DNA from 2 places in the Paraglaciecola sp. L1A13 genome. Region 1 is predicted to be linked to the other one. Evidence: predicted binding sites of a transcription regulator. Region 1 holds the regulator's gene; the other holds the start of a gene.

What was found. The regulator MetJ, encoded in region 1, represses methionine synthesis genes. The targets are predictions, from matches to a motif close to TAGACGTCTAGACGTCTA.
Region 2: a site for MetJ is predicted at 7,838-7,855, ahead of serA (phosphoglycerate dehydrogenase). Genes of this name have one in related genera too.

Annotation. Positions count from the first base shown of each region.
Region 1 covers NZ_CP047024.1:4,562,156-4,574,381, reverse strand. Annotated here, with positions in the region: gene GQR89_RS19400 (serine/threonine dehydratase) at 1-363, shown strand, start outside; gene GQR89_RS19395 (carbon-nitrogen hydrolase) at 444-1,352, opposite strand; gene GQR89_RS19390 (agmatine deiminase family protein) at 1,349-2,401, opposite strand; gene GQR89_RS19385 (DUF3718 domain-containing protein) at 2,929-3,249, shown strand; gene GQR89_RS19380 (DUF3300 domain-containing protein) at 3,357-4,673, opposite strand; gene ribA (GTP cyclohydrolase II) at 4,866-5,480, opposite strand; gene GQR89_RS19370 (EAL domain-containing protein) at 5,579-8,434, opposite strand; gene GQR89_RS19365 (YdiU family protein) at 8,602-10,044, opposite strand; gene GQR89_RS19360 (cytochrome c) at 10,113-10,439, shown strand; gene GQR89_RS19355 (glutathione S-transferase family protein) at 10,626-11,291, shown strand; gene metJ (met regulon transcriptional regulator MetJ) at 11,343-11,666, opposite strand; gene metF (methylenetetrahydrofolate reductase) at 11,813-12,226, shown strand, end outside.
Region 2 covers NZ_CP047024.1:1,238,414-1,250,639, reverse strand. Annotated here, with positions in the region: gene GQR89_RS05140 (histone deacetylase) at 63-983, opposite strand; gene GQR89_RS05135 (YceH family protein) at 1,083-1,766, shown strand; gene GQR89_RS05130 (sugar phosphate isomerase/epimerase) at 1,915-2,811, opposite strand; gene GQR89_RS05125 (GMC oxidoreductase) at 2,864-4,591, opposite strand; gene GQR89_RS05120 (gluconate 2-dehydrogenase subunit 3 family protein) at 4,656-5,324, opposite strand; gene GQR89_RS05115 (AraC family transcriptional regulator) at 5,705-6,451, shown strand; gene serA (phosphoglycerate dehydrogenase) at 6,580-7,809, opposite strand; gene GQR89_RS05105 (TlpA disulfide reductase family protein) at 7,942-8,355, opposite strand; gene ruvX (Holliday junction resolvase RuvX) at 8,703-9,134, opposite strand; gene GQR89_RS05095 (YqgE/AlgH family protein) at 9,189-9,746, opposite strand; gene gshB (glutathione synthase) at 9,777-10,739, opposite strand; gene GQR89_RS05085 (LytTR family DNA-binding domain-containing protein) at 10,960-11,775, opposite strand; gene GQR89_RS05080 (hypothetical protein) at 11,772-11,993, opposite strand.

The sequences.
Region 1 (12,226 bases):
AGTATTCAACGTTTGCAGGCACCAGCAAAAACGCTTGCCGATGGTGCAGCGACACCTGCTGTTGGTGAGTACACCTATCCATTGATTAAACAGTTAAACGGTTTTTATGAAGTGGATGAAGTACAAATAGCTTATTGGACTCAATGGCTACAACATTTATTAAAATTACATATCGAACCTACCAGCGCCATGAGTATGCACGGAGTAGTAAATTATTTAGCTAAACAAACCAAGCCTCAACGGGTGGTGGTGATTTTGTCTGGCGGTAATATCGACGTGCAAAAAATGCAGCAAATTTGGCACGATGATCATTTGTTAAAAACACCTGCATTACCATTAAATCCACAGGCATCGGTTATTTAATAAAGTGAATAGCCCTTAACAAAAAGCCCCTATTACTTAGTTTTTGGGGCTTTTGTGTATTGTGCGTTAAGGCTTTTTAATTAATCGCGCCAGCGTTTTGTTATATCTTCGTAGGCATCGATGCGGCGATCACGAAAATACGGCCAAATGCGTTTAACTTGCTCGGTGCGCTCTAAATCCAGTTCTACCATAAGATTTTGTTCGCCGTCGGCATCGGCCTGAGCCAGTATTTCACCCTGAGGCCCTGCTATAAAGCTTTGTCCCCAGAATTGAATACCGTTATCGCCTGGGACCGGAGATGTTTCAAAGCCTGTGCGATTTGCCACAATCACGGGCACTGAATTGGCCACTGCATGAGAACGTTGAATAGTTTGCCAAGCACCAAATTGGCGCTGTTGCTCATCGTCGGTATCCGCTGGATCCCAACCTATCGCTGTCGGGTAAAACAGCATGTCTGCGCCGCGCATAGCCATCAAGCGCGCAGCCTCAGGATACCATTGATCCCAACATACCAGTACGCCCAGTTTCCCCACGCTCGTTTGAATAGGTTCAAAGCCCATATCACCAGGAGTGAAATAAAACTTCTCGTAGAAGCCTGGATCATCTGGAATATGCATTTTGCGATATTTTCCGACCATACCTAACTGTCGATCAAACACGACAGCAGTATTGTGATACAAGCCAGATCCTCGTTTTTCAAATAAAGAAGTAATTAGTACAATATTGAGCTTGGTGGCTAGTTCAGCAAAAAATTCAGTCGCTGGTCCAGGAATAGGTTCCGCTAAATCAAAGAAATCGGTATTTTCCTGCTGGCAAAAATAGAGTGTGCTATGCAACTCTTGCAGCATCACCAGTTCACAACCTTGTTCAGCCAATTTTGTTACTTGTTCAGCACTTCGTCGCCAACTTAGTTGCTTATCATTACTGGCAACGGCTTGTTGAACGACCCCGACTTTAAGGGTTTTAGCTGTGTGTGGGGTACGGCTCATAACTCACTGACTCCTGTAGCTAATTTATTGCTAACTTCAAATGTTAACGTACTCACGGGAACTTGCATGCTAATGCAATGCAAACTGCCGAACTGCTGTACTAACGGTAAACAGTTTATGGGTACTATTTTATATTGTGGATATGCCTTAGCCATTATTTGCATAGCCAAGTTATCTTCGGCTTGTTGATATACAGGACATAAGATCTGATCATTATTTATCAAGTAGTTGGCATAAGAAGCGGGCAACCTTTCTCCTTGGGCATTAACTATATGGGGCAAGGGCAGTTCAAATATTTGATGCTCAGGTAAAGCGGCGCGACATTCAGCCACTAGCGCGGCTAGGCCACTATAATGAGAGTCTTGGGGTACGTTAAAAGCCGACTGCACGACCAAGCCGCTATTTGGAGTAAAGCGAACCAATGTATCGATGTGGCCATCCGTGTCATCACCTTCTAAATGACCTTGCTCAAATATATGAACGCTGGTGGCACCCAAAGCTTCTTTAAATACCTGCCGATATTGCATCATGGTCATATCGCCGTTGCGCTCAGGATTCGATAGACAGAACTCAGTAGAGAGCAGAACACCGGCATCGTCGATTTCTAAAGCACCGCCTTCAGCTACAATATCAAAGCTTTGCAACGGTAGTCTGCAAAGGTTGGCTAACACTTGTTGGTTGATTTTATTATCTTTGCGGGCGTTAAATTTATTACCCCAACCATTAAAATTAAATTCTACCGGTTGCATACCTGGTGAACTGTGACACGTTAAAAAACCATAATCTCGCACCCAAGTGTCATTGTAATCTGCTCGCACTAGCAAAACTCTATCTATTGCTAGGTCGGCTTGTTGATACAAAGACGTAAATGTAGCAATTTCTTCGGGGCGAATAAGCAGTATGACACCCGTATTTGCCTGATTAAGTACGCTGATAATAGTGAGGTATACCTGCCTGACGTTTTGCAGCCAAGGTTGCCAATCAGTTTTTTGGTCAGGCCAAGCTAGAATAACCGCTTCTTGGGGGGCCCATTCAGGGAGTAGTCGCATATAAATTTACCATCACAGATTAAAGTTACTCAATATTCGCGGAGTATAATGATAACGCAGATGCGGGTCTTGTAAATTTTATAGTGAAACGCGCTTCTATATAAGTAATGAGTTAAATTTGGGTGTTTGATCTATAGGAAATTCACATTATTGGCTTATCAATTTCTGAAATAAAAAAACCAAAACTGTAATTTAACAACATTTTAACGCATTAAAATTGACTAAATAGCAATAATTGCTCATTAAATATACAAATTTTGACTTTTATGGAATTTCACTTTCAGTTTTTTGTAGAGTTTTTTGGAATGAATAGGAATATTCACATTGCTTATGGATATATATAAATAAAAAATACACTTACAAATCAATTAGTTAGAAATGTTATTTTAATGTAACCCCTTGTTTTACATCATTTTTACTACTTTCGAACAATAAAACCACAGACATGATCATCAAATTCATGGATATTTCAGTGGCAGGCAGAACCTGTAATACACCTAACTAGCAAACCTATTTTGGAGCACACCATGAAAAAAGTACTTATATCTCTAATCGCATTGTCAGCTTTTAATGCAAGTGCTGGCATGGAATCTAGCAGCAAAGTTCGCTTCGCCGGTGATAGTGAATATTCAAGCTTCTGTAAAGCAGTAGTAAATGATGACCTTGGCATGCTTAAACGCAGCTTACGCAGTAAAGTTGGTTATGTTGCAGCGAGCTCAAACGATGTTCTTCGTAAACTTGTATCTTCTGAAGGTATGAAGTGTAACGGTGTTGATTTAATTCAATTCTCTGAGCAACGCGAAGCATCACAAGTTAGCGCTTACCTAAAGACCAAGAAAAATGCTTAAAAGGTATCACGATACCTCATTCAGCATAGGCAAATAGCCTGCCCAGCAGGCTATTTTAGCTTCCCTTCTCGCAGGTTAGCTAATCAGTATCATTAGTGCGTAAAGCCCTAATGCTCAACTCTTTTCGATTTAGACTTATTTGAATGTGACGTGGAATGTGAATTAGTATTACGCCGCGCACTCGATTGAGATCGTTGTTGTTGTTTAGATGACGTCATTCGTTCTACCTTTCTATTCGACTGTACCTGTTTATTACGTACACGGTCCGAAGTTGCTCTTCTCACTTTTTCAGTTTTAGTCGCAGAGCGCTCATTTTTGAGATTATTTTGCTCAGAACGCTGTACTTTATATGTGCGATTTTCTTTCTTTTGCTCTTTACCGACAGTGAAATTCTTACTGTTTGAAGATGTCTTGTGCTTTGTATACACGTCATGTTTGTTATTCTCGTTCGGCTTGCTTTTGTATCTAGGGACGCCGTTGTGGCTCTGCTGTTTTTTTAAGCGTGATATTACTTGTTTCCGATGATTCAGGTTTTGTTGAGATTCATAATTACGGCTAGTAACAGCACGCTGATGACTATTGTTATGATCTGAACGGTATTTTACTGAGCGTCTGTGATGACTGTTATGCTGCCAACGCGGGTATTCACGCACCTTGCTATAGTTATATCTATGATTGGATCTGCGATAACGATAATCGTTATTAATCACAACATAATTATTACTCCATCGGAATCCACCAAAAAAGAAACCACTGCTGATATGGAATCGCGGACTCCAATAAAAACCTGATTGGTAAGCATAATGTCGAGGCGAACGCCAATAGATTGGCTGAGTTACTGTCCACCACCAATCACCGTATACCACGCGAGTATCATAATAGGGCACGTAGACGGTTTCGCGCTCTACGCTGTGAATGACGATTTTGTCTTTTTCACGTTCAATGTTTTGGTATTGGTTGTCTTGCAAATTACCTTTCGCATATGCTCGGTTACGCAGACTTTGCACGCTATCGAGTACTTGGGCTTCGTTTGTTAGAAAGGCATTTCCTAAGTTTTGCAGCCAATCTAAATCTTTGCTCATTCGCTCAAGTAGTTCAGTGAAAGGTGTAAGGGCAATCACGCTGGGGTCCCAATCTTGTTCTTCGGCTAGATCCAGTGCTTGCTGTTCTGACAAATCACTATGCTCTTGACGCCACCGAGCAGCTTGAACCACCTCTAGTGGATAGGTTGCAGCGATTAGTATGTGTGACAAAAGAGAATCGGGATATAAAGCAATAGGCGCTAACATCTGGTCAAGTTTGGCCTGATGTAACTCAATTGCCGGTTCTTGTTGCGTTTCAGCGTTAGCCAACTGAGCCGTGATAGCGGTAAATAGGCTTATCATAGCGATATAAATAATGATGTACTTAGCGGTTTTACCCATAGGGATACCTCAATTGGTCGTGCCTTTATTATTAATAATAAAGGTCAGTCGGTATGCTTAGTGTTGATGACTAAGGCTTAACCAAAACTGAATCAAGGTTAAATACTAATCGATAGGAGAATGCTAAGTGAAGCGAAATGCTTGGCTCATTACCCAGATTAGGCCGTTACATATACGGCCGTCTGGAAAATATTACTTCAGTAGGTGTGAGTCAAACTCGTGGCCGAGTTTTTCAGTTTTGGTACGAATGTAGTTGCGGTTGTCATCGGTAACACCGTGATCAATGGGTGTGCGACTTACCACTTCAATTCCCATGCCCTCTAGCGCAATGCGCTTTTTGGGGTTATTGGTCATCAAATTTACCCGTTGCACATTGAGTGTGTCTAACATGATTTTACATATATCGTACTCGCGCAGGTCAGCATCAAAACCCAAGTGCTCATTTGCCTCTACGGTGTCTAGACCTTGATCTTGTAATTGATATGCTCGGATTTTATTTAGCAAGCCAATACCACGACCCTCTTGACGAAGATAGAGTAATACACCACTACCGTGCTCGACTATATTTTGCATGGCCTTTTTAAGCTGGGCACCACAGTCACAGCGAGTGCTAAAGAGCGCGTCACCGGTTAAGCATTCAGAATGGACCCGAATAGGTACCACATCACCAGCTTTCCATTGGCCAAAGGTCAAGGCTACATGTTCTTGTTGGATAGCGGTTTCAACGAAACCATGGATGGTGAATTGTCCCCAGCGTGTGGGTAAAGAGGCTGAGCTGACAAATTCATACTTCTGATGTTGTTTCATATATTTACTTGCTGACTTGTAAAGTTTATTCAAAGAGCGTGTCACATTGGATGAAAATATGGGTACGGATTATTCAAATACAAGTGTGATTTGTTGCTCTATTTCTGTTTAAGGGGATTTATTTCATCTGCCATGGTACTTAATGATGCGGGCTTATTCACCCCAAAACCTTGGACAAAGTCGACGCCAATTTTGCCCAGTTCAACCATTATTTCTTTTGATTCAACGTATTCCGCTATAGTTTCTATATGCATCGCGTTAGCAATATCTTTTATTGAGTTGACCATAGCCATATCCACCGGGTCGATTAAAATATTCTTAACAAAGTCCCCATCAATTTTCACCTGATCAACCGGCAGGTTTTTCAAATAATTGTAAGAGGAAAAGCCACTTCCAAAATCATCGAGCGCAAATGTACAGCCTAAGTCTTTGAAGGTGTTAATGAATTCCACCGTTTCATCGAGTTTTAATATGGCCATGCTCTCAGTAATTTCAAAGCAAATTTTATTGTATGGGATTTGATATTTTTCAAATGCGCTGAGAATAAACAGCTTTAGGTCTTGGTCCCCTAACGAATGACCGCTGAGATTAATATTACCTCGATGCAAATCTTTTTTGTGCTGCGGATTGTTACTCAGCCAAGTAAAATAATTATTGATTACCCAACGATCAATTCTGGGGCTTAAATTGTAACGTTCAGCGGCAGGTAGAAATTCATTTGGTAAGATGCGTTGGTCATGTTCATCTACCAAGCGCAGTAGTATTTCATAGTGATGACCCTTAGCTATAGTGGTCATTGGCATATAGGTTTGACAATATAATTCGAAACCGTTGTGATTAAGAGCATGCTGGATGCGTGGTAACCAGCTGAGCTGTGTCTCATATTTAGCGATGTGTTTGTCTGTGGATGAGTATGTGTGGAGACGATTCCGACCAAGTTTTTTGGCCATATAACAGGCTGAATCTGCCATGGTTAACAACTGTTCAGAACTGGAAACTGAATTATTCCATGGTACTTGTCCAATGCTAATACATAAATTTAAGCGTCTATCTTCCCAAGAAAAATGAAACTCTTGTACGCTAATCAGTAATTTATTTGCCAGCATAAAACTATTTTGAGCATTGCTACCAGTGAGTAATATGCCAAATTCGTCTCCTCCAAGTCGTCCGATAATCCCATTACTGGTAACAACTTTTAGCATCAATTCAGAAAACTGCTTGAGTATGGCATCTCCTGCTTTGTGGCCATGGGTATCATTAATGGTTTTAAACTGATCAATGTTGACGTGTAGCAAAGTGAGCTCATCTTGTTGCTGTGTGGCGACATTTATCGCCATGTGTAGTCGTTTTTCAAATTCTTGACGCTGATAAAAACCTGTTAGCGTATCGTGACTGGCCATGTATATCAGGCTTAAGTCTGCTGATTTTTGGCCGCTAATATCTAATACAGCGCCGCAAATGACTTTCTCATCATTATCGAAATTCTGATTAAGGTGAGCTGAAACCGCTAACCATATATCTTGATCTTGCCGAGTTTTTCCACGTAATTCTTTACCCACGGTATATTGGTTTTTATGTAACTCACCAAGCAGTAATTCACGTTCGCCCGGCTCAGCATATAACTGTGACATTGAGCTAAGTAGATTTTGCATCTGCCCTGAGTCTTCATAACCAAATATTTTTGCCAAAGCATTATTCGCTCGCAAAAGCCGACCGTCTAAGCTTGAAATGAAACGTCCTTCAGGGGCGTCTTCGAACATATCCACGAATTGTTGCAAGGCGCGAATATCGTCTTGTTGTTCATTATGGTGACGGAACGCAATGACCTTTTCATGAGCCGCTATGGCGACTGCAATCAGTACAATACCCAATACGATAAGGGTGCTTAGAGCTAGAGAAAGTTGTTCGGGGAAGGCTATCCAATTTAAATACAGACCTAGTTGCGCGACGGTAGTGAGTGCAATAAGACATAGTCCTAAGGCAAACACCCGATTACTAATAGTGTGCTCTTTGTAGCGATAGAATATGGCCAACAAGCCAATGGCGATTAGGGCTGAAATAGACGCCCCAGATACGATAAGGATTTGTTGATAACTATCAACAATAAACGCTGAAGCCGCGCTTATCCAGCCCATTGAATATAGAAAATAACGGTAATAAGTAGGCAAAGGGCGAAAAATAGTAAACGTTATTTTGGCTAAAGAAAATAATAACAACGCACCTAGCATCGTGCTTATCTTATCGATATAAGCATTAAACCCAGACACATGACTGATAACGCCTTGGCTGTTTAAAAACAACAGGAGATACCCTGCACTTGCCACCGAAAACCAGAATCGTACCGGGCTACGTAATAGGGTGTACGTAACCAAAAAATACAGCACCATCATGGCAAGCGCACCGCTAAATAATGCGAAAATCGTGCTGTAGCGCTGTTCTTTTATTATTAAAGCGGATTCAGAAAAGAGCTGGAAAGAGAACACTAAAGGCCCTTCGTCATGCACTTTAATGTATATATTCCGAGGTTGAGCGTAGGGCATATCAATAGGCACAACAAATAGTCTGTGTCCGTAGGCGCGGTTTTCCATTGGTCGTGATGTGCCCAACCGATAGGAATTAATAATGCGTTCGCGTTCATCCAGAACATAGATATCAAGCGCATCGATACGGGGATTATCGATACTAATAAAATAGGGTTGATGTGTACTGTCACTTTGCAGTGTTATTTTGCCCCACAGGCTTTGATTAGCACTAAGCGGTTGAGGCGAAAACGCTGCACGCCAAGTTTGCAGTTCTTGTACGTCGGATAACTGCACTCGATTATCAGCGACTAACCATTGGCTTTTACTTAACAAGTCGGTGGTAGATGACGCGCTATCGATTTTGATGACACCAGGAGTTAAAACAGCCTGTGCATGCACAACCTGAAGTAACTGCATAGCGACAAGCAGTATCAGGCAGAGCACCAAATTTACGTGTTTTAAATGGCGTATTTTCACTATCTAAGAAACCATCGCTGTATGAGTTGCATCGATAGAGTACAACCTTAATATGTATCGTGAAGCGTAGCCTAACATCGGATATTCATTTTCAACAAAGGGTTTATCCTTAGTTATTTCGATTAACTGCTGCATGAAATTTCCATATGTTTTCCCCAATCAGGTGGCGGTTTTGCAAAATCTGCATATTCAGACTTAGATTCAAATGGCTGTTGCAGCACCTGCAAGAACTTTTTAAAACGAGAAAAGTCCCCTTCTTCTGCAGCGTCAATAGCAAGCTGAGCCTGATAATTACGTAAAACATATTGCGGATTTACGCCACGCATTTTGTTCTGGCGGTCATCGACAGGAATGTTTTGCTCAATTAAAGCGTGCTGATATTGGTTTAGCCAGCTTTGTGCCGCCTCTCGTTGAATGAAGTGATCCACAAGTTGTGTATTGGGTTGATGTTCATCTACCTCACATAGCAGGCGAAAGCTTATGTGATAGTCTCGTTTATCTTGAGAGATTAAATCTAACCAGCGATTAACTAATTCAGCGGTAGATGGGCTTGCGGTATATAGGCCGAGTTTCTGACGCATGAGATGAGAAAATTCACTTAACAGTTGTCCTTCGTATTCTCCTAAAGCATCTTTAATTTGTTCGATACTTAAATAAGGTGTAAATGCATGCGCCAGAGCATTTAAGTTCCATAAACCGATACCCGGTTGCTGCTCAAAAGCATATCGTCCTTGGTGATCAGAATGGTTACACACAAATTTTGGGTCGAAATCATCTAAGAAGGCGTAAGGACCAAAATCGAAGGTAATACCGTGTATCGACATGTTGTCCGTATTCATTACTCCGTGATTAAAGCCGAATGCTTGCCATTTTGCGATCATGCTGGCGGTATCCATTACGATACGTTCGAGCATAGCGAAATGCGGATTTTCTTGTTTTGCACAGGTTGAAAAGTGATGCTCTAAGCTATAATTAAATAAACGCTCAAGCTTATCTGTTTGGCCACTGTGGTAAAAATATTCGAAATGACCAAAGCGAATATGACTTTGGCTGATGCGGATCATCATCGCCGCTCGCTCTTGTTTTTCCCGGTACACGGGTTCATCACTCGTTATCAAGCACAGAGCTCTAGAGGTAGGGATCCCTAAATGATGCAAGGCTTCGCTGGCAAGATACTCGCGTAAAGTTGAGCGCAGTACCGCGCGGCCATCAGCAAAGCGAGAGTACGGGGTTGGTCCCGCGCCCTTTAGATGTAAATCCCAGCGCTGACCATTATTGTCTAGTGTTTCACCAAGCAGTAAACCTCGACCATCACCTAAGTCAGGATTCCAGCCGCCAAACTGATGACCACCATACTTTTGTGCAAAAGAATGCCTCGTAAATGAACTTGTGTTGTCAAATAGCATCGACGTTATGGTAGATTGCGTAAACCATGATGCAGGGAGTTGCAGCGCTTCGCGTAAAGTGTGGTTGACCTCAATGAGTTTAGGGTTAGCAACCTCTAGAGGTTGAGCATAGGCACCTAAGTCACCTAATTGCGTTGCATATGAATGATCTAAATTCACGTTCTGCCTCTATTTTATTACGAGTAAAATGGGTTATTGTAAAACTGACGTTATTTTAAGGACCAATTATGAATCTAATATCAAAAACATGTGTAGTGGTGAGTCTGTCAATGACCGCCATCCTATCAACTAACGTTTTCGCTGGCGACATTGCAGCTGGTAAATCTAAAGCGGCGACGTGTGTGGCATGTCATGGCGCTAACGGAATATCGCAAATTCCTATGTATCCGAATCTAGCAGGGCAAAAAGAGCAATATTTATCGATTCAACTAAAAGCGTTTCGCTCAGGCGAACGTAAAAATATGATTATGGCACCTATGGTTGCGGGTTTAAGTGATACCGATATCGATAATTTAGCGGCATATTTTTCTAGCTTGGACCCATCTGGAAAATAGTACAAGCTTTTGTTTTTAAAGTGAATTATCAAAGAGCTGGATGATGCGATATCTTCAGCTCTTTTTCTTTTAAGGTATCAACTAAGATAGCTTCGTATGCGCACATATTCATAAATTTGATGAGCCAGTTTCATGTTTTGCGCGTAGCTTACTTAATTATATAACTAATTAAACTAAGGCTCCTTTATGATCATACTCCACCATCTAAATAATTCCCGTTCTCAGCGTATTCTATGGATGTTAGAGGAGCTGGGGGTTGAATATGAGATTCAACGCTACCAACGTGATGGGCAGACTAATTTGGCTCCAGAGTCGTTGAAAAAAATTCACCCGTTGGGGAAATCCCCAGTGATCACTGATGGTGAAGTGACGGTCGCTGAATCTGGAGCAATTATTGACTATTTAGCCCGCAAATACAGTGATAAAGCACTGATCCCGCAAGCTGATACTGAAGCGTATCGTCAATATACTTATTGGTTACATTTTGCCGAAGGTACATTGATGCCTCCCATGGTCGCGAAGCTGGTGTTTGATAAAGTACGTCAAAACGCCAAGCCGTTCTTCGTCAAAATGGTGGCTAATAAAATTGCGGATAAGGTAATGGATGGCTATTTTGGCTTAAACCTTGTTGCCAACCTTAAATATGTTGAGCAGCACTTGGCTGATAATAAGTGGTTTGCCGGTGAAGCGTTATCAGGTGCAGATATACAAATGAGTTTTCCGCTAGAAGCGATGGCATCACGCAATATTTCTGGGGAGTATCCAAATATCGACGCGTATGTAAGACGTATTCATGCCCGTCCTGCTTATCAACAGGGGCTATCACGTGGTGGGCAATACGACTACGCTTAATTAAAAATTCTGCTTAGTGTTACACATAACTGAATAGCCCAATTAAATGGGCTATTCTTCTGAATCAATATCTATTCCCATTTCTTGCATGATACGCAAGGCATCACTAGGAATACGATTGTCGTTGTCTTTTTGCAAGTCGTTATCGTTTGGCAAAGGCTGCCCAGTGAAAGCATGCAAAAATGCTTCACACAATAATTCTGAATTCGTCGCGTGACGAAGATTGTTTACTTGTCTGCGGGTTCGCTCATCCGTTAATACCTTAAGCACTTTAAGAGGAATCGAGACAGTGACTTTCTTCACTTGCTCGCTCTTCTTTCCATGTTCAGCATAGGGATGAATGTATTTCCCGTTCCATTTAGTCGTTTTGGCCATCGGTTACTCGTTTTTTTCTTTCTTATAAGGGGAAATTCTAACCATTAAACAATAAAGGTCAACGATAGACTGCTAAACATCTTGACGGCTTTACGTACAAAGTTTAGTTTAGACGTCTAAACGTCCAGATAATTACGGAGCTTTCCATGGTCTCTTATGCACAAGGTATCGATGCCCTCAACCAATCACTGTCAGAAGTGAAAGGGATCAATGTATCATTTGAATTTTTTCCACCGAAAACAGAAACGATGGAACAAACATTGTGGAAATCGGTTGAACGATTGGCCCCGTTAAAACCCAAATATATGTCGGTCACTTACGGTGCGAATAGCGGTGAACGTGATCGTACCCATGAAATTGTTAAACGCATTCAAAGTGAAACTGGTATTGCAGCAGCTCCGCATTTAACGTGCGTTGATGCAAGTCGCGAAGAATTGAAACAAATCGCCAAAGACTACTGGGCTAGCGGTATTCGTAAAATTGTAGCCTTACGCGGCGATTTGCCAGAAGGATATACCGAACATGTATCCTATGCATCCGATTTAGTGGCCTTGCTCCGG
Region 2 (12,226 bases), 1.6 Mb from region 1:
TATTGTGCAGAACTTGCGCAGAAAAAAAGGAATACTCTAGGGGAATTGTTTATTAGGTGCACTCAGGCAACAACACCCGCTGCACGATATAACTGTAGATGTACATCCACCAAACTTTCAATGTCGCGCTGATACCCACCGCCAATCACGGCTGCAATAGGCACACCGTATTGCTTACACACGTCAAACACCATACAGTCGCGAGCATAAACACCTTGAGTTGATATGTTTAGATGGCCTAAATCGTCGTTTATGTGAATATCTACCCCCGCATCGTAGATTACAGCATTAGGCTTAAAGGTAGAAAAAGCTAAATGCAGAGCATGTTCTACAGTGTGTAGGTATTCACTATCTTCAGTACCTTTAGCTAAAGGAAAGTCCAAATTAGAGATTTGCTTACGATGAGGGAAATTTTTCTCACCATGGATAGACACCGTAAACACCTTTGGGTTATTAGACGCTAATTTCGCCGTACCGTCTCCCTGGTGCACGTCGCAGTCGAATACCAATACTTTATTGATGGTAGGCGTCTGTAACATGTTAAGCGCAGCTAAATATAAATCGTTAAATAAACAAAATCCAGAGCCAAAATTAGCAAAGGCATGATGATATCCCCCAGTCAAATTTAATGCTTTACCGTGTTCAAGGGCAAGGGACGAGGTCAAAACTGTACCTGCAACTGCAGTCAAAGACCGCTCAATCAGTTGCGCAGACCAAGGAAATCCAATCCGACGCATCGCCTTACTTTCAAGTTCCCCTCTTGAGAGCGCGTTGACATACTCTGGGCTATATACCCTAGCTAACTGCAATGGCGTTAAGGCGTGAGGTTGGTGAAACTGACTGGTGGGCACGCCTAAGCTTGTTAGTCGGTCGTAAATAGCCTGATATTTTTCGATCGGAAATCGATGTCGATAAGGTAAATCGAGTTGACTATATATAGGATGAAAAACTAAAGGTATCGACAAAGGATTGCTCACATTCATATACTGGGTAGTCAGTTTTCTAGACTACAGCATGATATACGCTATTTTCTCGTCAGTAAAAACAGCTGCAAGACATATTTATTTCCTAAGGAGTTACCTTTGTTAGTTACCTTAACTCAGCATCAAGCCCGCGTGATCGGTGTATTACTTGAAAAAGAAGTGACCACGCCAGAGCAATATCCCCTGTCGCTTAATAGTGTGACCACAGCATGCAATCAAAAAAGCAATCGAGAGCCTGTTATGGAGCTAAGCGAACTTGACGTGCAAACTACCCTAGATGAACTCTATGCTAAAAATTTAATTTTTGAGCAAAGTGGTAGTCGCGCAACCCGTTATAAACATCGTTTTTGTAACACCGAATTCAGTGACCTGCAGTTTACCCCCCAGCAATTAGCCATCATCTGCGTGATGTTGCTACGCGGCCCACAAACCCCTGGAGAATTAAGAACCCGTGCTCAGCGTATGGCGGGTTTCACCAGTGTCGAGGAAGTGGACATAGCGCTGCAACAACTAATGGAGCACAACGGCGAACAAATAGTCATGCGTTTAGCCAGAGTACCAGGTAAACGTGATTCTCGTTACGCCCAGCAATTTTATAAAGATACCGAAGAAAGCATTAGCAATGACTGTGAACGGGAACTGCCATCACAACATGACACGAATGTAAATGTGAATAATGCCCCCACACAAGAAAAGCGTTTAATAAAATTAGAGCTGACCGTTTCCACCCTCAGTGAACAAATGCAAGTATTGCAAGCAAGACTCGATGAATTAGACCGTTAATTTGCGACTATTTGTAGGGGATTTATCAACGTTAGCGTTTGAGCGCTCAGGATAAATGACCAGTAAAAATCCTGCGTTTATCATCGATATAAACGCAGGCTTGGTGACAGTTGCTCTCAAAAATAAGGTGTGTTTTTAACGTCATCCTTTATTGGCGAGCGTCTAAGTAAGTTTCTAAACCTTGCTTTGATATTTTTACCGCTTCTAGTGGTTTAAGATTATTCGGATACTCTTCCTGCTCAACCACTAACCACTGGGTTCCGCCAACTGTCATATTGGCTTCAATTAAGCTCGACCAATCAATGGTATCCTGGCCAATCAAGGGTAATTTTCCTTGTACATCATCCGGTAACTTAACCTTATAGTGCGTGGTTAAAGTACGCCCTGGGTAGCGCTTAACGTATTCAACGGGATCTTTACCCGCGTATGTGGTCCAGCCTACATCTTGCTGCAACACGACGTTTTCATCTGTGTTGCTGGCGATGTAATCCCAATACGTACTCTGCTGATATTGATCAAACTCTTTCTCATGATTGTGATAACCGATTTTCAACCCCTTGGGAGCCAATTTTGCTGCTAAACGATTCAAGTCTTCCACAACATTGTTGACCTGCTGTGAGTCAAAAGCGCGGACATCATAGGGCACGATCAGCGTGTCACAACCTATTGCTTGATAAAATGCGACGGTTTCGGAAAAAATGGCATCGTCCAATTTATCAAACGGAATATGTGCTCCACTGACCTTTAATCCTAGGCCATCTAAGAACGCTCTGAGCTCCTTAGGCCTTTGCTGATAATCACCAAAATCACCGGCAAACTCAACCCCATCAAACCCCATATCGGCTAGCACCGTTAACGTGCCTTCGAAATCGCGTTTTACTTCGTCTTTTACTGACCATAACTGCACACTGATTTGAGGCTCTATATCCTGCGTATCGTCAATGCCTTTGTGGCTTTCATTTTGACCGCAGCCACTTAGGGTTGCCGTTATCACAATGGCACCCATTAACATGATGAGTCGCGCTTTATAGCTAGCTAGCTTCATTTTTATTCCTTTTTCAACACTTTGCGTTATTTTCCAGTACTTTTTCTGAGAACTAAATTCGCCCTTGCTGCATTTCTGATACAGCGTAATCCACAGCCCTAGCTGTGAGAGCCATAAACGTTAAAGAAGGATTTTGCACTGCTGAGCTACTAAAACTCGCGCCGTCGGTTACAAATAAGTTATTTATATCGTGGGTCTGATTAAATTTATTCAATACTGAGTCTTTCGGATCGTGGCCCATTCTCGCTGTACCTAACTCATGAATAGCCAGCCCAGGCGGCCCCTGAGTAACATAACTGTGAACATTCTCTACACCTGCGATTTTTAGCGTTTCGTCGGCGGTGTCGGCAGCATCTTTCATCATGTCTAATTCGTTATCTGACCAACGGCAATTAATCTCCAGTTGTGGAATGCCCCATTTATCTTTTAGGGTGGAATGCAATTTCACGGTATTTTCAAAACGCGGTAACATTTCGCCTTGGGCATGCAAACCAAACCGCCATTTCCCCGCTTGGGTCACTTGCTGTTTAAATTCTGCGCCAAACCCTTTATTAGTGGCGTTTTGCTGCCACCCCTCTCTATAAGCTCCGCCCGATAAAGCGTAACCCCGTAGGTAATTCTTCTTACCCCGTTTAGGCTCAAATTGAAAGTTAGGAATAATAATACCGCCGGGCCGACGGCCTTGATAATACTCATCTTCGTAGCCGGGTACATCTCCCGAAGCCCCTGCATTGTAGTTGTGATCCATCAAATAATGTCCCAACACGCCTGAGCTATTGGCGATACCATCCGGAAATGCTTTCGACTTAGAATTGAGCATGATTTGGGTACTGCCCAATGTTGATGCACACAGAAACACGACTTTTCCGTAATATTCCCGCTCTGCGAGTGTATCGTTATCAATGATACGGACCCCTTTAACGCGCTTGCTTTGCTCATCGTAAATCAAACTGTGTACCACGCTGTTCGGCGCGATATGCAAATTACCTGTAGCCGCGGCGGCGGGTAAGGTAGAACTTTGGGTGGAAAAGTACGCGCCAAATGAACAACCCTTTTGACATTCGTTACGTGCTTGGCACTGCACGCGCCCTTGATCAATGTGCAATTGCGTGGGCTGAGTCAAATGCGCCATTCGCCCCATGATCATCTTGCGATCAGGAAACGCTTTCTCAATGGCGGCTTTAATATCTAACTCCGGCTTAGACATTTCAAAGGGGGGTAAAAACTCACTATCGGGTAGTTGCTCTAAACCTTCTTTAGCGCCGCTTATACCAGCATGGCGTTCAACATGGCCATACCATTTTTCAAGATCTGCGTATCGTACTGGCCAATCATTACCGTGGCCATCTAAACTGTTTGCAGCAAAATCATGATCGCTTAAACGATAGGATTGTCTATGCCACAATAGTGATTTTCCACCGAGTTGGTTGGCTCTAATCCAACTAAAGGTCGTGTCATCTTTGGTGGTGTAAGGTAAGTCCCTGTCGTTTCCAAAAAAGTGTTTTGTTGCATCGTTGAAGGCATAACACTGTTTTTGAATACGATAGCGTTGTTCAAGCAAGATATTGTCAACTTTACCCCGCATGGGCATTTCCCACGGTGGTACACCTTCGCCGATATAATCCTTGCGATGTTCTATTACCCTGCCCCGTTCAATCATTAGAGTCTTTAATCCACGCTCACAAAACTCTTTGGCAGCCCAGCCGCCGGACAGACCTGAACCAACAACAATCGCGTCGTAAACTTGGTCAGTGTCTTTTATATACATCTGGTCACTCATTACATCATCCTATGCTTAATACGTGTGCTGCTGACTCGCGCCCATTAACTGTGTCAAATAGGCCCTACAAACCACCAAACCATGCTTTGCCAATCGAAGAATAAGGAATTGAGCCTGTAAACCCTCCAGGTACTGGTAGATAAGCTAGCTCCTTTGTTGCCCCAACCTCAGTGGTAAAATAGCCAAATACAATGAGTTGTTTTAAAAAAGCGAAGTGCTCAGCGTCGTCATGACCAAATTCATTCTCAGCCTCTTCAATCGACGTCAGTAGGACCAATTGTTGTTGCTCGCTGCATTGTATAAAACGTTTGTTAAAACGCTCTTTGGCACTAGCATCAATGAGGTCCAGTAGCTCTGAAACTTGAGACTGTTGCCATGCTGGATGACACCGCACCAACTGATTATCAATAAAACCGTGCGTATCCACATCAGCTGCACCGGCTGTCTCCGTTTTTGGGATCACCAATTGGCATATATCACGCAACAACTGCATCTGATGCTGGGTAAACAATCGTCCTGATGATTGCCAGCTATTTGGGTTACTTTGATAAGCCATGGCCACACTTATCGCATTACCGCCTAATAAATTCGCAGCACCCACGCTGCCGATTAAAGCCCCAAGACCGACCAAAAAAGAGCGTTTGCGTGGACTTCCAAGCTCAGCGCCCTCAGAAGAAGCAGATGCTTGTTGATGTAAAACGTGTTGCGAGGAACACGTTGATGATTTATCCATGGGCACACCTTTAGTCTTTGAAACTGAATACAACCATGGCGTCTAAAAACGCAGCACAGGTTATGAAAAATCTATTCTGCACCCAATTAACAAGTGCCTTATCCTAGCTAAGTGGTTAATCCTGTTAATTAGTTCAACCACAAACAGCATATATACAAAAAAATCAAAGTTAACTAAATGTTAATTATTGTAAGTGGTAAAGGTTAAACGAGGATAATGTTAAATCGGTTCTAATTAGGACTAAATCAGCGTGTTAAAATATAAAAGTGCTTTTATTTCTTTAAATCAGAGGATACGCATAGATTTTAGCTGTATACAGAGCACTCATCTCTGATTATATTAATTGGTAAAAGCGCGACGAGAAAACAAAATTAAGAACCATGATAACATCACATTTTAGTCACGAAGACAGTGCCAACTTCATTCGCAGTTGTAATATAAGCCAACTATTGTCCATGTTCGATTTATTACCCGACATTCTATTTTGGATAAAAGACACCCACAGTCGTTTAATACATGCCAATCAGTGTTATTTAGAACATGTAGGCATTCATACTCTTGAGCAAGCGTTAGGGCAAACTGATGCAGACTTCGCTCCTCGGCACATAGCAAAACAATTTTTGAACGACGACCAGCGCGTGATCAAGGGGGAAACAGTCACCGAGCGATTAGAGATGAATGTACTGGAATCAGGGGAAGTCTGCTGGTTCACCACATCAAAGCGACCACTATTTGATGCCGATGGCAATATCGTTGGCTCCTATGGAACATCGCGCCATTTAGAAAAGACGTCACTCGCCCTAAATAGTATGGACGCCCTCAAAACGCCGATGAGTCATATACGACAGCACTATATGCAAAACCTTTCCATGCAGGAACTTGCAACCTTATCCCATCTATCGATTAGCGCGCTTGAGAGGCGTTTCAAAAAATATTTAGGGCTCACCCCAAGGCATTACATCATTCAGGTACGATTAGAAAACGCCCGGCGTTTACTGGTAGAAACCACTTTACCCATCAATGTAATTGCTGCCGAGGTCGGCTTTCAAGATGCCAGTTACTTTAGCCGTAAATTTTTTCAATTATTTGAAACAAAACCATCGGAGTTTAGACAAAGTTACCAGTAGAAGTAAGTGTTATAATGAGTCTTAACGAACCATTTTTAGCAGGCAAAAAAAAACGATATGTAATGAACATATCGCTTTTTATTTTATCACAAAGCAATTACCTAGCCGATGACAGGCTAGATTGCTCGTTACAATAGAATACGTGACTTAATGGTACCTTCGATAAGATTCAATTGCTCAAGAGCCTCATCAGCATCATCTGTCTCAACGTCAATAACAACATAACCTATGACATCATCTGTTTGCAGATACTGTGCAGCAATGTTGATGTTCTTCTCAGCAAACGCTTGGTTAATTTGGGTTAATACCCCAGGCGTGTTTTTGTGTATATGCAATAAACGTGAACGTTGAGCGTGAGATGGCAATGACACTTCAGGGAAGTTCACTGCTGACAAAGTAGAACCGTTATCACTGTATTTAACCAGTTTACCGGCAACTTCAATACCAATATTTTGCTGTGCTTCTTGGGTACTACCGCCTACATGCGGCGTTAAAATAACATTGTCGAATTTGCACAAGGGTGACTCAAACGCTTCGTTATTTGATTTCGGCTCAACCGGGAATACATCGATTGCTGCGCCACTTAACTGACCACTTTCTAATACTTCGACTAACGCCGGAATATCAATAACCGTACCACGAGCCGCGTTCATTAAAATTGAGCCGGTTTTCATCCACGATAACTCTGTAGCACCGATCATATTCTGGGTTTGCACAGTCTCAGGCACATGTAAGCTCACTACATCAGATGTGCTCATCAACTCTTTCAACGTTTTAACTTGGGTAGAGTTACCTAAGACCAATTTATCTTCGATATCAAAAAATTGTACACGCATACCCAAATGCTCAGCCAGAATGCTTAACTGAGTACCGATATGGCCGTAACCAACTATACCAAGCGTTTTACCACGAGCTTCAAAAGAACCCGTTGCGCTTTTATCCCACTCACCACGATGCGCTTTAGCATTTCGCTCAGGCACGCCACGTAACAATAATATTAATTGCCCAAGGACTAACTCAGCCACAGAACGGGTATTTGAGAAAGGCGCATTAAACACCGGAATACCACGTTTTTGGGTCGCTTTTAAATCAACTTGGTTCGTTCCGATGCAGAAGCATCCTACCGCGACTAATTTATTCGCCGCCTCGATAACCCGCTCGGTTAGCTGGGTACGAGAACGAAGGCCAATAAAATGCACGTCCTTAATTTTCTCAATTAGTTCGTCTTCAGGTAACGACGTTTTTAAGTATTCAATATTTTCATAACCATTTGCTTGCAGCGTGTCCAAGCTACTCTGGTGTAGTCCTTCGAGAAGTAAAATTTTGATCTTGTCTTTTTGAAGCGAAACTTTGCTCATTGCGGTATCCAAGTTGATGAAGAATAAGAAGACATCTGGACGTCTATTTGCAATGGCAAAATACCAGAAACTAAGCCCATAAGGAAGCACAACCCTTAAAAACGCTGATAAAAAATGAGCATAAGTCAGACATCAATTAACCAGTATTGATTTAACCACTTGCTCCAAACGTGGATCGTTAGGGTCAGACAATCTGGTAGCTACCACAACTTGCCCTTGGGCATTAATGAAAAACGTAGTCGGTGTCCCTCGAGCAAAGAATTTCTCCATTGCCACTTTGTCACCATTAATCAATGTTTTAAAAGACATACCTCTAGCAATCAGTTCGTCTTGCGGCTTCGCCCCCTCATCTTCACGCAAACTAATTGCGATCATTTGTAGGCCTTGGTCATGGTACTTTTTGTACAATTTATCCAAGCCCGGCTGAAGTTTTTTACAGTAAGGACACCACGTTGCCCAAAAATGAATAATCAGAGGTTTGCCTTTGAAATCCGATGATTTAACTTCATTTCCTTCGGCATCAAATAGGCTCCACTGGGGTGCCATTTTCAATTCCGTTTTTGCAGAAGGTTCAGATCCAACGGCTAAGGAGAATTGTGAAATTAACACTAGCAAAAGGAACAAGAAAATCCCTTTGCGAACGGAATAATTTGCTGTAGTAGATTGAAATGAGTCGATCGGCATATAAAGTTCTCGTTTAGGGAGTGATGTAAACAAGATAGTGTTTAAGCACTTTATCTTTCAGCGTTTTCATTTGGAAAAGTAGAGTTGGCTAAGTAAAGTCGCAATAAATGAAGTGCGAGTAGAAGACAAATAAGCAGCATTACCTTACCGGCATCGATACCATGGTGGAATGCCACTTTAGATTAAGCTGCAAAACATTCAGCATATTGTTATGAATAGGATTGCTCTACCCAACTTTCAAAGATTAAGCATGCTGAAGCACTATCAATTTTCTGTTTGTTTAATTTTTTAAAACCACCCATCTCAAATAATCGAGCTTTGGCATCTACTGTGGTCAATCTTTCGTCCGTCGTTTCAACAGGCACTTTATATTTAGCGTGTAAACGGTTGGCGAATTTTTTCGCCGCAAACGTTACTTGTTGAAACGTCCCATCCATATTCAAAGGCAAACCAACTACCACAAGATCAGGTTGCCATTGCTCAAACACCTTTGCCACCACATCCCAGTTAGGAATACCGTCAGTTGCCTTTATAGCATCCAAAGGAGATGCAGTACCTGTAACTTCTTGGCCAACAGCAACGCCAATACTTTTGGTGCCAAAATCAAATGCTAACACCGTGCGTTGTGCGGTCTTTGTCATAGTAAAACTCAATATAGTTGAGGATTAGGCAAGTACGTTGCCTAGTTTTTAAAATTACGCGTGCCCAACATCTGGGCCGATTTGCCATGTATCGATACCTAATTTATGCACAGCCGCTTCCCACTTTTTATGGATGGGTGTATCGAATAACAATTCAGTATCTGCTTCTACCATTAACCAAGAGTTAGAACGAATTTCTTCCTCTAATTGACCCGCTGACCAACCCGCATAACCTAAGGCCACAAGCGACTTATCTGGGCCCTGCTCGTTACCTAAAGAAGATAAAATATCTTTTGATGTAGTCACCATAATGTCAGAAGTGAGGGCAAGGCTGGCCGTCCAGCCCGGCTGCGTAGTGTGTAAAATAAAGCCTCGGTCTTGATTTACTGGCCCACCAGCCAATACAATATTATCTGCTTTATCGTCGTCAACCACAGCGTCTTCGTCGGTCTGATTAATCAACTCTTTTAAGCTCATGCCTACTGGCTGATTAATAACCAGCCCCATAGCGCCGTCTTCATTGTGCTCACAAATATAAGTCACAGAACGAGAAAAGTAGGGATCATCCATACTCGGCATGGCAATCAACAAATAATTTTGAAACGTATTCATCGCGCCAGGTCCGCCATATAGGTTTGCATATTAATGTTTATCCTTGGCGCTAAGGCGCTTTTCAATGGCATCAAACAACATCCCGATAATATCAACCGGATAAGCTGCTTGAATCTCCCGCACACATGTGGGGCTGGTTACATTGATTTCAGTTATACGATCGCCAATCACATCAAGTCCTACAAATATCAGACCTTTTTCTACTAATAAAGGTGCTATGGAATTCGCTAATTTAAAATCACTTTCTGATAAGGGCTGCGCTCGACCGGTACCACCTGCGGCCAAGTTACCGCGGGTCTCACCTTTTTGTGGCAAACGCGCTAATGCATAAGGTACAACCTGACCGTCAACAATCAAGATTCGCTTATCGCCATCTTTTATTTCAGGCAAGTAGCGCTGAAACATAGCGTATTGAGTACCTAGTTGGGTCAGCGTTTCAATAATAACCCCTAGATTATTACCATCAGGCTTCACGCGAAAGATAGACGTACCACCCATCCCATCAAGAGGCTTACAAATCACATCTTGATGAGTTGCATGAAATTCACGGATAAGTTTCGAGTTGCGGGTCACCAAGGTTTCCGGAATAAGCTCTGGGAACCACGAGGTAAATAACTTTTCGTTAAAATCTCGTAAGCTCTGAGCTTTATTGACCACCAGCGTTCCGGTTTGCTCAGCCAGTTCGAACATTTGCGTGGCGTATAAAAACTCCCCGTCAAAAGGAGGATCCTTTCGCATTAAAATTACGTCAAGCTCACCTAACCCTAAGCTTTCTTCTTCTTGCAGTTGATACCAATTTTGCGCATCTTCTTGCACGGTTAGACGACTCATCAACGCCATGGGTTTGCCATTTTGTAAGTATAAGTCGGCCATTTCCATATAGAAAATTTCATAGCCGCGTGCTTGGGCGCCTAAAAGCATGGCAAAACTAGTGTCTTTCTTAATGTTGATTGATCCAATAGGATCCATTACTACGCCAAGTTTAATGGTCAAGGTCAGTCCTTAAATAACGTTTGAAGGCATTCATGAAAATGATATGCCATAGATTATGTTAATTTTGAGGTAATTGTCGTAATTTCAAGTACGAAGTAGGGAATGAGACAGGTTTTGTATCATTTAGCTTCCATCGAATACGGAATTAGATACTTGAGGGACGTACAATCTAGCTCGCTTTTCTCACATGCCCCCGGAAGTAGACTTAAACATTTTTCACTTACGGCTTTAATTCGTCGATGCTGAACTTGTATTTTCGTCCTACTTTGACCTGAATATCATCGCCTAATTGCGCGACGTATTCACCGTTTGAGTTGGGCGTTAAAGTAGATAGTTTGGCGATATTGATAATGGCCGAGCGGCTCACTCGTGGAAAATGTACGCTATCTAACTCTTCTTCAAACTGTTTAAGCGTTTTACGAATAATGTGCGTTTCACTGTGAGTATGTACGCACATATAGTCACCCGCAGCCTCAATCCATACAATATCGTCAAGCTTCACCCTGATCCATTGTGAACCGCTTTTAAGTGAAATGATCTGTTGTAATTCGTGTAGATCGTCATAATTTGAGACCTCTAAACTGTGAATTAAACTGTCGATTGAATTGCCCGTTTTACGACTTAATAACGCATCCAGTTTTTGGTGTTTCCTCACCACACTGGTAACATCTCGTGCACTCAATATTTTATCGATACAGGCTTTAAGTCGCTCATTAGAGAAGGGCTTAAGTAAATAATCAAACGCCTGAAAATCAAACGCGTTAAGAGCAAATTCTCGAAAGGCAGTCACAAAAACGATCTTGGCTGGGTTGCCTTCTTCACGCAGTTGCTGGGCAAATTCTAACCCCGTTTGTCCCGGCATTTCGATATCTAAAAAAATCACCTCAGGCTGGTTCAACGCCATCATATTGTGTGCTTGCGTGGCGTTTCTGCAGCAACCTAACACAGATATATCTTGATAATCACTTAAGCGCAAAGATAAACCTTCTCGAGCAAGTGGTTCATCATCCACTATTAATACTGGAATACTCGTCACGCCGATGTCTCCACTGACAGCTCAATGCTCACCACACAACCATGGCTTATACCTTGCTTGATAAAGAACTGGTAATTATTGCTATAAAGCACGTTTAAACGCTCTACTACGTTTTTCAATCCAATCCCATCCTGTTGACTTTTTTCCAGCAATTGCGCTGCTGTCGAAAGAATACTATCTGAGTTCAGACCGCTATCTGCAACCGTAAGATGTAACAAGTTGTTCTCAATAAACAATCTATTGCATTACGTTCGAATGCAGTTAAAGCAACCTACCTGCGCAGGGCAGTAAACATCCAATGATATGAAACAATATTTCACAGCTATTTTGCCAATCTAATTCCCAAGCTACCAAAAATTTAATAGCCAAGAAGCAAAAATCAGGTTGCTGTTCGCTACTACTGCTAAATCACAGAACCTAGGTTGACAATGGTACTGCACAATCCTGTCTC